2 regions of the Bradyrhizobium sp. AZCC 2176 genome follow, and region 1 is predicted to be linked to the other one. Evidence: riboswitches for the same ligand, from Rfam matches in the RefSeq annotation. Region 1 holds a riboswitch; the other holds the start of a gene.
The links. A riboswitch is a leader RNA that binds a small molecule or an ion and turns the genes downstream of it on or off. The one in region 1 is predicted to bind thiamine pyrophosphate.
Positions count from the first base shown of each region.

Region 2: it holds a riboswitch for thiamine pyrophosphate, as region 1 does, so the genes downstream of both, V1288_RS20175 (O-methyltransferase) here and V1288_RS18995 (FAD-dependent oxidoreductase) in region 1, are expected to answer to the same signal.

Region 1 covers NZ_JAZHRX010000001.1:4,013,048-4,019,452, reverse strand. Annotated here, with positions in the region: gene V1288_RS19030 (DUF4403 family protein) at 1-205, shown strand, start outside; gene V1288_RS19025 (dodecin family protein) at 220-435, opposite strand; gene V1288_RS19020 (PRC-barrel domain-containing protein) at 644-1,177, opposite strand; gene V1288_RS19015 (PRC-barrel domain-containing protein) at 1,273-1,650, opposite strand; partial or broken gene V1288_RS19010 (sensor histidine kinase) at 1,908-2,463, shown strand; gene V1288_RS19005 (hypothetical protein) at 2,482-2,676, opposite strand; gene V1288_RS19000 (transglycosylase SLT domain-containing protein) at 3,027-3,557, shown strand; TPP riboswitch at 3,620-3,763, shown strand; gene V1288_RS18995 (FAD-dependent oxidoreductase) at 3,751-4,764, shown strand; gene thiS (sulfur carrier protein ThiS) at 4,755-4,952, shown strand; gene V1288_RS18985 (thiazole synthase) at 5,095-5,877, shown strand; gene thiE (thiamine phosphate synthase) at 5,864-6,405, shown strand, end outside.
Region 2 covers NZ_JAZHRX010000001.1:4,268,470-4,274,874, reverse strand. Annotated here, with positions in the region: gene V1288_RS20185 (GspE/PulE family protein) at 1-1,157, opposite strand, end outside; gene V1288_RS20180 (hypothetical protein) at 1,382-2,230, shown strand; TPP riboswitch at 2,561-2,656, shown strand; gene V1288_RS20175 (O-methyltransferase) at 2,647-3,321, shown strand; gene V1288_RS20170 (Bcr/CflA family efflux MFS transporter) at 3,543-4,757, shown strand; gene V1288_RS20165 (alpha/beta hydrolase family protein) at 5,042-6,301, opposite strand.

The DNA of each region.
Region 1 (6,405 bases):
TCTCAAGCCGTTCGCCGCCAATGCCCAGAAAAAGATTGCGGCCGTGATCGCCGATTTGCAGAAGAACGAGGACGGCCTGCGGGTCTCGGCCGATATCAACAAGCTACGCCTCGCCGACATCGCCTTCGACTCGAAAACGCTGCGCGTGATCGCGGAAGCCGAAGGCGCGATCAACGTCTATGTGAGCGCGCTGCCGGCGCTGTGACGAAACTGAGGATTTTACGACCCCTCGAACTTGAACGAGAGGTTCAGCTTGGCGCGGTAGGCTTCGACTTTGCCACTGGCGTCCAGTTGCAGATCCAGCTTCACGACCTCGGCGACGCGCAGGTCGCGCAGCGACTCTCCAGCGCGACTGACCGCGGCGGCCGCGGCCTTCTCCCAGGATTCCGTGCTGGTGCCGATCAGCTCGATGACCTTGTAGACGCTATCAGCCATGTCGTCCTCCCGCTGCTGCAAGGGGTCTGTGCAAGGCAGAACGCAGGCGCGCCTGCCGCGATACAGCCTAACATCGGGAGCAGCATCGTGAATAGGATGCGCTGCACCATTACGAGCGTTTACGTCGGCGTGCGCCCATTAAGCACAATGGCCGGGCGGCCTACGCCGCCCGGCCATTTGTGAAAGTCGTTGCTACGCGGCCGATGCCTTATTCGATCGAGTACTTGAACTCCGGCATCGCCTTGAGCTGATCCTTCGTTGCGCTGAACACGGCGTGGTCCGGATACCATGGATTCTTCTTGGGAGGAGTCGCAGCCGGCGCCGCGCCCGTCGTCGTACCCGTGCCCGTCGCAGGCCTTGCGCCGCCGGTGGCGGGCGCGCTCGAGGTGCTGGTATAGGCAACCGGCTCATCGACGAACTTCACCTTGTCCATGGGCACCGCGACCAGATGCTCGCCGACGCCGAGGAAGCCGCCGACGCCGATCACCACGGCTTTGATATTGCCGCTCTTGTCGGCCAAGAGATCGTTGATCGATCCGAGGCTTTCGTTGCTGTCGTTGTACACGTTCAGGCCGACCAGTTTCGAGGCCCGCCAGTTACCCTTGAACGACGAGGTATCGGACGACGCCGCAGGTGCGGCGGTGGTGGCGCGGTCAGTCGTTGCCGAAGGACTTTGCGCGAACGCAATGCTCGCCAACAACGCGGAGGCCGCGATGCCGGCAACGGCAGTTTTGGTTAACATGTCGGTTCTCCTCATTTCAGAAACGCTATTGGAAAACCCGTCACTTCAACAAGTGTTCCACACATTCCGCAGGGAACAGGTGCGCCGCACTGCGGTCAGAAGCCGCCCCAGTAGGGCGGCATGCCGTAATAGCGGTGCAGCTCGGCTTCCTTCGCGCGATCGCCCCAGTCGAAATCCTTGTCCGCGCGGAAGGACGGCGCGCGCTTCAGCTCTTCATCATCGACGTCGAGTTCGTAGGCTTCGAACTTCGTGCTGTAGCGAAGCCGTCCCCACGGCAACGGAATCAGGTTGGCTCCGATGCCCAGAAACCCGCCGAAACTGAGGATTGCATAGGATACTTTACCCGTGACCTTGTCGATCATCAGCCGTTCGATATGGCCGATCATGTCTCCGTTCGGCCGGCGCACCGCGGTCCCCTCGACACGGTCGCTCGCGATCAGCGGATGCGGCTTGGTCATGACATCACTTGCCATTGGACCCTCCACATATCTGTCGGAACCAACGTGAAAACCGTCGCCAGGTTCCATTGCCGGAAATAAGACAACCACCCTTCCCTTTCGGTAGGATGGTTGCAGCGCAGCCTTGTCCGCTTTCCGCGCGAAAATGCGCTTCGCGCGTTCAGCCATGATAGTCGATCAGCAAAGCCGGGAAGGAAGCGCTGCTGCGCGCGCCCGAACTGCCGTTTACACCGTAGGTCGTCGACGAGGACTGCCTTCAGCGGTCGAGGACGCATCGCAGCCGCATGCTCGACGATCTCGACCAGATGCGCGCGATGCTTGAGTCCGTGCTGTCGATCCTGCGCAACGGCCGCCGGCTGGAAGCCATGACGCTGGTCGACATCGCCAGCACGCTGCAGCTCATCACCGACCAGTTCGCCGACATGGGACGCAAGGTCGTCTATGACGCCCCCGCGCATGCGATGGCCACGGTGGCGGCCGGACGATCTGCACTGCGCCGTCACCAATTTGGTGGAGAATGCCGCGAGATTCGGCGCCGAGGCCGTGATCCGCCTTCGCGTTGCGCCGGATCAGCTCACGATTGACGTCGAGGACGACGGCCCCGGCATTTCGGATGCGTTGAAGCAGAACATGCTGGAGTCATTCGTGCGCGGCGACGACGCTCGCAACATGGATGAAGCGGCAGGCTTCGGCCTCGGTCTTTCGATCACCAACGCCATCGTGCTGGCGCACGGCCGCATGCTGTCGCTGCACGACCGGCAGCCGCATGGACTGGTGGTTCGGATGCGGCTGCCCGTTCGCCCGCCAGGCGAACGGCTTGCAGCCTAGAGGATGATTTCAGCGGCGTCAGGCGGCGAGCGCGTCCGGATGCGCTTCTTCGTAGATCGCGATTGCTTCAAAGCGATAATCGCAGGCACGGCAGAACCACAGGAACGACGTGCGGCCGGGGCTGCTCTCGACCCAATCGGGCCGCGCAATCGGCTTGCCGCATTGGGCACAGGGATTTCCACGAGGTAAATAGCCGGAATCGAGTCGAGCCATGGCGCATCTCCCTTCTGACTTTTGTTATGTTTTATAATTTAATGGAATGAGACAGGTTTGCTGTCGGAATGAATGCTTCTCGTCGGGAGGTCTCTTTACACCTTGACTGCGTCCTTTGCACGACAATCATGCGCGGCCGCATGACGCAGATTCACGTAGCAGACGCGATGCGTTGCACTGACAATTTGCGCGTCACGCTCGCCCGAGTCCGTTAACGACTGCTCCGTTAACGACTGCGCCAGCCGCCACGTCTCGCCGCGATGTCGTCGGTTTTTCGCCACACCTGCGCCCCGTAATGGAACTACCGAAATCGCCGACCGTTTAACGCGCCCGTCCGCCGAGATCATTTTATGAAAAGTTTGCTGAAATTTGCCTGGCTACCTGCCATGGCAGCGCTGATGGTTTCGCCCGATGCGATGGCGCAGGGCCGCGCGCAATATGAGAGCATGGTCGCAAATCATGCGCGCGCCAACAACGTGCCGGAAGCGCTGGTGCACCGGATAATCGTGCGCGAGAGCAAATATCATCCAGGCCTCGTCGGACGCGGCGGCACCATCGGGCTGATGCAGATCAAGCTCGCGACCGCGCGCGGCCTCGGCTACACCGGCGACGCCGCGGGCCTGCGCGATCCCGACACCAATCTCGCCTGGGGCATCAAATATCTCGCCGGCGCCTATCGCGCCGCCAACAGCGATCACAGCCGGGCCGTGCGCTATTATGCCAGCGGCTATTACTATGCCGCAAAGCGCCAGCGGCATGAAAAGCCCCTGCAGATCGCGCCCGTGCTCGCGGCTGGTACGCCGCCGAAAATCGTCGCCAGGCCGGTCGAAACGGCGAGAACGCCGGCCGACGCCAACGCGCTGCAGGTTCCCGCCCAATAGTCGTCAAGCCCGGCATGACGAATTCATGTCCGTTGACACCCCCGCTCAACTGCCTACATTAGCCCTGTTCCGAGGGGTGCTCCGATGAGGAGCTGAGATACCGCAAGCTTGGGCAATTCTACTTCAAGGTAGAGGCCTGAGACCGCGGTGACCCTTTGAACCTGATCCGGGTCATGCCGGCGAAGGGACAGGGATGTACCAGAAGTCAGATCCGCGGGGGGATTCTCCCGTTTCCATCATCGGCGCGGGCATTGCCGGCGCATGGCAGGCGCTACTGTTCGCCCAGGCCGGCCACGCCGTCACTTTGTATGAGCGCAGTGACGCCGATATGACGCTCTCCACCAGCCACTGGGCCGGCGGCATGCTCGCACCCCATTGCGAGGCCGAGGCTTCCGAGCCCGTGATCGGCCGGCTCGGCATCCGTTCGCTTGATCTGTGGCGCGAGCTTTTTCCGAATACGCCGTTCAACGGATCGCTGGTCGTGGCGCATGCGCGCGACCGCGTCGATTTCGAGCGCTTTGCGAAACTCACCACCGGCCACGTCAGGCTCGACGCGAGGGGCGTAAGCGACCTCGAACCGTCGCTGGACGGCCGTTTCCGCGACGGCCTGTTCTATGTCGATGAAGGCCATGTCGAGCCGCGAAAGGTACTGCCCGAACTGCATGCGCGCATCGAAGCCGCCGGCGGCACCATCAAGTTCGACTGCGACATGAACGCGGAAGATCTCGACGGCATCGTGATCGACTGCCGCGGCTTGTCCGCGCGCGACGAGCAGAAAGAGCTGCGCGGCGTCAAGGGCGAGATGATCATCGTTGAGACGAATGAGGTCGAACTGGCGCGTCCGGTGCGGCTGATCCATCCGCGCTGGCCGCTCTACGTCATTCCGCGCGGCGACAACAAATTCATGCTGGGCGCGACCTCGATCGAGGCCGAGGATACCGGCGTCAGCGTGCGCTCGGCGCTGGAGCTGTTAGGCGCCGCCTATGCCGTGCATCCGGCCTTTGCCGAAGCGCGCATCGTCGAGTTCGGCTCAGGCTTGCGTCCCGCCTTCCCCGACAATCTGCCGCGGATCACGATCAGCAAAAACAAGATCGCGGTAAATGGCCTTTACCGCCACGGTTTTCTGCTGGCCCCCGCGCTGGCCGAGCTGACGCTTGGCTACGTGCAACGCGGCGCGATCGACAATGAGGTGATGCGATGCGTGTGACTGTCAACGGCGAAGCGCGGGAGATCACGTCTTCCCGCATCGACGCCCTGCTCTCCGAACTCGAATACGAAGGCACGCATTTCGCGATTGCGCTGAATTACGACGTGCTGCCGAAAAGCCGCTGGGCCGAGACCGTGCTGAAGAGCGGCGACGAGATCGAGATCATCACGCCGCGGCAGGGAGGGTGATGTGATGCGTGATTGGCTTGCCCGTCATTCCGGGGCGCGCGTCCAGCGCGAACCCGGAATCTCGCGGATACAGACTCGACCTTTACTTCGAGATTCCGGATCGGTCCGCTTCGCGGACCGTCCGGAATGACGGAGAATCCTGATGCTGAACTTCTACGGCAAAACCTTCTCCTCACGCCTGTTGATCGGCAGTGCGCTCTACCCTTCGCCCGCGATCATGCAGGACGCGATCCGCGCGTCCGGCGCCAATATCGTCACCGTGTCGCTGCGGCGCGAGGCCGCCGGCGGCAAGACCGGCGATGCGTTCTGGTCGCTGATCCGCGAGCTTGATGTGACAGTGCTGCCGAACACCGCCGGCTGCCGCAGCGTGCGCGAGGCGGTGACGACGGCAAAGCTGGCGCGTGAACTGTTCGGAACGCCCTGGATCAAGCTGGAGGTGATCGCCGACAACGACACGCTGCAGCCCGACGTGATCGGCCTGGTCGAAGCGGCCGCCATCCTGATCAAGGACGGTTTTGAAGTATTTCCCTATTGCACCGAGGATCTTTCGGTCGCGATGCGGCTGGTCGATGCGGGGTGCAAGGTCGTGATGCCCTGGGCCGCGCCGATCGGCAGCGCCAAGGGGATCACCAACCGCGATGCGCTGAAGCTGATGCGCGAGCGCCTTCCTGATGTGACGCTGGTGGTCGACGCCGGCCTCGGCGCGCCGTCGCACGCCGCGCACGCCCTCGAACTCGGCTACGATGCCGTGCTGCTCAACACGGCGATCGCAAAAGCCGCCGACCCCATAGCGATGGCAAATGCGTTCCGCCTCGGCGTGGAAGCCGGCCGCACCGCCTATGAAGCCGGCCTGATGGAAGCCCGCGACTTCGCCTCGCCCTCAACCCCTGTGATCGGGACACCGTTCTGGCATGCCGTATCCTGATAAATTCTATCCGGTCGTTCACAATGTCGCCTGGGTGACGCGGCTGGCGCTGCTCGGCGCCGGCACCATCCAGTTGCGCGCCAAGGACCTCAATGAGTCGGAGGCGCTGCAGATCGTGACCGACGCGCTCGAGGCCATCAAGGGCACACCGGCAAAACTCGTGGTCAACGATTACTGGCGCGCGGCGATCGTCGCCGGCGCAAAGCACCTGCATCTCGGCCAGGAAGACCTCGCCGATGCGGATCTTGGCGAAATCCGCAAAGCAGGACTAACGCTCGGCATCTCCACCCATGACGACGAGGAGCTGGCGACCGCACTTCGCGCGAAGCCGGACTACATCGCGCTCGGCCCGATTTTTCCGACCACGCTGAAATCGATGCGCTTTGCCCCGCAGGGCATTGCAAAGATCACCGAGTGGAAGAAGCGCATCGGCGCTATCCCGCTGGTCGCGATCGGCGGCATCAAGTTCGAACAGGCGGCCGAGATTTTTGCCGCCGGCGCCGACTCCATCGCCGTCGTCAGCGACGT
Region 2 (6,405 bases), 260 kb from region 1:
TTGATTCCGGAGAGCTGATATTCGATCGGATCTTCCACGGTGAACAGTTTTAGCTCGGGGCGGTTGAGATCCTTCAGGGCGGTGTAGAGCGTCGTCGTCTTTCCGCTGCCGGTTGGGCCGGTGACGAGGATGATGCCGTTCGGAAGCGCCATCAGGCGCTGAAGGCATTCCTGCGTCCTGCCGTCTAGCCCGAGCTTGGTGAAGTCGAGCTCCACCCGGGTTCGGTCGAGAATTCTCATCACGACGCTTTCACCGAATACCGTCGGCAAGGTCGAGACACGGATGTCGATCTCGACGCCGCGCACCACGGTCTTGATGCGGCCATCCTGCGGCAGCCGCCGCTCGGCAATATCAAGCTTGGCCATGATCTTCATGCGCGTCGTCAGCGCGGCCCGCAGCGTCGCCGGCACGAGGCGCTCCTGCTGCAGGAAGCCGTCGATGCGGTAGCGAACGGCGACAGCATCGCGTCCGGGTTCAATGTGCACGTCGGACGCGCCGCGCTCGACGGCTCGCGCGATGATCTGGTTGACCAGCCGGATGACCGGCGCTTCGTTGGCGATATCGCGCAGGCGCTCGACGTCGAATTCGCTGCCGTCGTTGCCGGCAATCGCGATGCCGTCAGTCTCCTCGGCGTGCGTCTCGGACGCTGCGTCCTGATACAGCGTCCGCAAGGCGCGCTCGATTTCCGCCGGCGCGATCACGGCGAGATCGACGGGCACGTCGAGCATGTAGCTGATGGCCTGTACGGACTCATCGACAAAGGGATCGGCGGTTGCGATCAACAGGCGCCGGCCGTCGAACGAGATCGGCAGGATCCGGTTGGTCTTGAGGAAAGAGAATTGCAAGCGGTCCGCCAGGACGGGCTTGGCCGGGAGATCCACAGGTTCGATCAGTGGCAGACCGCAATAGGTGGCATAGGCCAGACAGAGGTCGGCCTCGGAAATCAGGCCCAGTTTGACCAGCACAAGATCGAAACGCTCGGAAGCAGCTTCTGCGGCCCGCCGGGCCCGGCCGATCGCGGCGGGATCGACCATGTCCTTGCCGACCAGAAGGTCGGAGAACGCCTGCGCGAAGCCGGCGTCCCGTGGCCTCGGCAATTCCGTTCCCCGGCTCGAAGGCGCGGCCGGGCGCAACAATTGCTGGATATCGAATGACATTCGCGCGCTCGGCGGTCTCGCGGGGCTTCTCCGTCGGCGCGATTCTAGGGGGTTTTGATTAACACAAGCTGTTTGACGCTTTGTTTGCCATTCCTGCGTAAATATCGGCTGATGACGCGAGGTCAGGCCGCCTGGCCGTCCCAGCAAGGCTTATCGACGTGGCAAACCGGCGAAAGGCTCGAACGAACCGATTTGCCGTCCCTGGCCGGCCGGAATGCCCTTCTTTGCCCCGCGCTAGGGCCAGACAATCGGGCTTCGCACTGGTTGCCGTGATCTGGACATTGGGCCTGATTACGCTGCTTGGAATGGCGGTCATCGTCGGCGCGCGTTACCGCACCAAGACATCGTCGAACTACGCCTCGGTCGCGGCAGCCGAGATGGCGGCAGAGAGCGCCGTCAACCTGGCAATCGCCGCGGCGCTGGCCACAACACCCGAACAAGCCGTCAATTTTCCGTTGCGGTGCCAATTGCCCGGCGGCGAACGCGCCACGATCACGGTCGAGGAAGAGACCGGAAAAATCGACCTGAACACGGCGAGCCCGGCCGCCTTGACCCGCCTCTTCACCGCGCTCACCGGCGATCAGTCGAGGGGCATGCGCATCGCCGCGCAGATCACCGAATTCCGCATACCGAAGGCGCAGGGCACGCCGAGCGCAGCGCCTGCCGAGGCACGCTTCACCACCGTGATGCAACTGGATCAGCTCGACGGCATGTCGCCCCGATTGTTTCGGGCAGCGCTTCGCCACGTCACCGTTCGCTCCGGGCGGCCGGAGCCGGACATGGAAGCCGCCTCCCCCGCCTTGCTGAGACTGCTCAACGTCGAACTGAAGCAGACGAACGCCAAACGAGGGCTGCCCTTGGGCGGCAGCATGACCATCCGCGCGGATATCAGCGCCTTGGACGGCACGCGCTTCATCCGGGAGGCATTGGTCTCGCTGGAGGGCGGAAACGGTCGCCCCTACGTCATTCGCGAATGGCGGCGCGGGGATATCGATCCATCAAGCTCGCGGCCGGAACGCCCGCAAGACACGTCGCGCGCGTGCCTGCGCGTTCGCGAAGCAGCCGCAAGCTGAGCTTCCGCATCGACAGTAGGGCGCCACGGCCGACGAAGATGGGCACTACTGCTTCGCCGTGGCGCTATGAAGTCGCAACCTATCTCATGCCGTAACCCGAGAATATTCGACTGCCTACGATTTGGCACTGCGCTCAAAGGAGCTGTTTCCGATGTCGCGGGCGTCTCGATGTGCTTCCATGGACATGGCACCGAACCACCCTGGGTATCGGTGCCATGTGCGTTCCAGGGGGCGACCCGGAAGTTGAAGGCAAGGTGCCAAAATGACGCGTTTGACCCACAAGAGACATTCTGACCGCGATGCTTGACGGCTATACGTTGACCTGAAACGTTGGCGCGTCCGGGGTGCCCGTTTGACGCGGGCTGAGATCACACCCGTTGAACCTGTCTGGGTAATGCCAGCGAAGGGAGCAGACCATGACCGTACTTGCCAATCAGGCATTGCAGGACTTCCTTGATGCTCTTCACGCGAAGAGCGACGAGCAGGCCGCACTGATCCAGGCATTCGAGGCAAAACGGGACAGCAGCGAGCTTTCTCCAAGCGCAGAAGAAATTAGGGCCTTTCGGAGCGACAAGCTCGTTGCACTTGATCGCGACAAGGCGGAGTTCTGTTACCAGCTATGCCGCGCGAAAAAAGTCTCCAAGATCATCGAGGTTGGCACGTCGTACGGTGTGTCGACCATCTACCTCGCTGCAGCCGTGCGCGACAATGTTAATGCATTCGGTGGCAACGGAGTGGTCATTGGGACCGAATATGAGCCAAGCAAAGCGGCGGCTGCACGGGCACATTTCGCGCAAGCCGGATTGAGTAGTTTTATCGAACTGCGAGTAGGCGATCTTCGCGAAACCCTAAAGCAGATCGATGGGCCAATCGACTTCGTCCTAATGGATGTTTGGATCGCGATGGCGCGACCTGCATTAGAATTGATTTCGCCACATCTTTCACAAGGCGCGGTTGTGGTGTGCGACAACACCAAACAACATCGGGGGTTTTATGCTGACTATTTCGCGTTTCTACATGATCCAGCCAACAGCTTCACCACAATGACACTGCCCTTCCAAGGTGGCTTGGAAATATCAGTTCGGTGTTAGACGTGGCGCTAGCCGATCGTTGACACTCACGGAGCGAGTTTCTACACTGGGCGTAGATCATTAGAGATATTTGAGATGACGATCGCAACCGTCGTAGTAGGGCGCTGGCGCATGGACCGGTAACGGCATCCATGCCGGTACCCCGTGCGCCCCCGACAAGTTCGGGGGCTTTTTTTTGAGCAAGTTTCTGTCCGGCTTGTCAGATTGAGAAGAGGAAACCCATGCCAGGGAAAGCCGCAGACCCGCCGGCCCTGATGACCTTGATCGCGCTGAGCGGTCTGTCGGTGGTATCTCTCAACATGTTCCTGCCCTCATTGGCAAACATCGCCCATGAGTTTCAGGCGGACTATGCGCTCGTCAATCTATGCATCGCCGTATACGCGGCCGTGAGCGCCTTGCTGCAGCTCGTGATGGGGCCGTTGTCGGATCGCTTCGGCAGGCGACCTGTGATCCTTGCCGCCCTGCTGCTTTTCCTCGTCGCCTCGCTGGGCTGCCTGTTGGCGGCCAACGTCTGGGTGTTTCTCGCCTTCCGCATGATGCAGGCGGTCATCGCCCCTGCTTACGCCGTTTCGGTCGCCATTATTCGGGATTTCTCCGCAGGCAACAAAGCTGCAAGCTCCATCGGCTACGTGGCAATGGCCTCGGCCGTCGCTCCCATGCTGGCCCCGATGCTGGGTGGTACACTCGATGAGCTGTACGGATGGCGGGCCAGTTTCTGGGCCTTTCTCGTCATGGGCGGCGCGACCCTCGCGCTGTGCTGGCTCGATCTGCGGGAAACCAACAAAACACCCGCGGCTACGTTTGCGCGGCAATTTCGATCATATGCGAAGCTCGTGGGATCTGGGCGTTTTTGGGGTTACGCGCTGTGCATGACGTTTTCCCGGGGGGCGTTCTTCATCTTCATTGGCGGAGCGTCGCTTGTCGCTGTCTCCACGTTCCGGATTTCCACCGCGGAGCTCGGTTTCTATATGGGAACCATCACGGTCGGTTTTGTTCTCGGCAGCTTTCTGTGCGGCCGCTTCTCCGAACGTTATGGGCTCACGACGATGATGCTGATGGGCGGATTGGTGGCGTGTGTGGGCCTGGTTTTGGGAATCCTGCTTTGCTTCTATGACGCGGTGAATTTGCCGATGTATTTCGGCGCCTGTGCCTGCGTTGGTCTCGGCAACGGATTGGCGATCCCGAGCAGCAATGCCGGTGTCGTCTCTGTTCGGTCAGAACTTGCAGGCAGCGCGTCGGGGCTGTCGGCTGCGCTGACGATGGGCGGCGGGGCACTCCTGTCGGCAATCACGGGCGCGGTTCTGACCGAAGCGAATGCGGCCCCAACCCTGTTAGCAATGATGCTCCTGTCCTCGGGAATGGCCTTGCTTGCAACGCTGTACGTAATGCGGCTCGACGTGCAAGAGAACCCGCTGGAGCGAGAGCTCGATGCTTGAACGAATTTTTGCCTATTGCGGGCTCGTCCGGGATTTTCTGACATGGGTCGGCGGCGCCCGTGCGTTTTGTCTGATCGCATTTTGGGGAAGATTCGCGTGGGGTCGGCGAGGACGAGACCGTCGACCGACCGAGGGCAAGATAAAAGCGACGGTGTCGCTCCGTGCCGTCGAGGGTCGTAAGTGTTTGTCTGCACATTGTTTTGGATGGCACTGCGGCGCCACTTCGGTACAAAACTAGGCACTCCAAACGGACGCTCTGTAAGTGCATCACGCTCCGAAGTGGGTCAGTGGCGTTGTCGATTGAGTGAGGCCAGGAATTTGTCGGCGATCGGTCGCCACCGATCAGCAAAAAGCCTCAGCAAGTGGCCGTCGCCCGGAACGCCGTGGATAAGCTCGAAGCGCACGCTGCCGCCGGCTGCGACGAATGCTTGATAGTATTCGCGGATCAGGGCTTCGTCGTAGAGACGGTCGTTGTCTGCATACAACCAGAGTTGCGGGACCTTGTCAGCCGCGCCGCGGCCAGCATTCGCATAGTACGGCGTGGTAACCGGTCCGTAGGGGTACCAGCCGCCGGAGAAATTCACCACGCCCATCACTTCGCCGGGCTTGAGGCCGGCATAGTGCATGGCGAGAAACCCGCCGCGTGACTGGCCAGCGAGTAGAACGGGCCCCGGCCACACGCCAGGCAGTTTGCGGCCATAGGCAATCGCCGATTCGAAGTCTTCGACTGCTTGTGCGACGCCTGCCGAAACATCAATGAGGCTGCCGTCGTGACCACGCCCAAAGTCTTCCTCGCCATTGATTCCCTCGGACCTGCCGCGTCCACGACGCATCAGCGCCATTACAGCAAAACCGTTGTCGCGAAGCCAATGCGCCTCGGTCGAGAACGACCAGGTCCTCAGTTGATTCCGGCCGACGTCGGATCCGTGGGTATAGATCGCGAGCGGCGCCGGCCTAGGGCCGACCGGCGGATAGAACGTCGCTTCGAGCTTGATCGGCCGTGCGCCATCGGGAGTCCGAACCGCAAGGTGCGGAATCGATACGCGCTCGCCGGGCCACGGCCACTCGATCGGTCGATCACCCGCCGCAAGGCGTATCGCATCGGTGCGGACCAACGTTCCGGAGGTGACGCCGCCGTTTTTGAGGGTCGCGGTCATGTACAACCGGTCCGGACCATCGAAGGCGTATCGGAAGGTGCGAAATCCCGTCATGGTAAGCACGCCGTCGGCGATAGTTGCTTTGTCCCGCCACCATTCTCGATTCATGCCGTAAAACGCCGAGTCTGATTGTGCGAAAACCACGTTCGCATGCCCGTCGGGCGTGACGCGCTCGACTACGAGGATATGTCTGTCGTCATGCCAGGTTCCGATCCACGCGCCCTGAAAGCGAGCAATCTCGGGCGGCACGTCAGGCGCCGGCATCTCCATATCGAACTTGTCCGGCAGCGGGACTATGGACTCCGGATCGACAATTAGCGGCTGGGCCTGAGCGTTTTGCATGAAAATCGAGAATAGCGTCGAAAATACAATCAAGAGTCTGCGCATTCTGTCCAAAGCCCAGTCGAAATCCCGCTGCGCGACGGCGCCGTGAACCTCGGGTGCACCGAGGTCAACACTAGGCGAAACGTGCCCCGTCCGCCAGCGCGCGA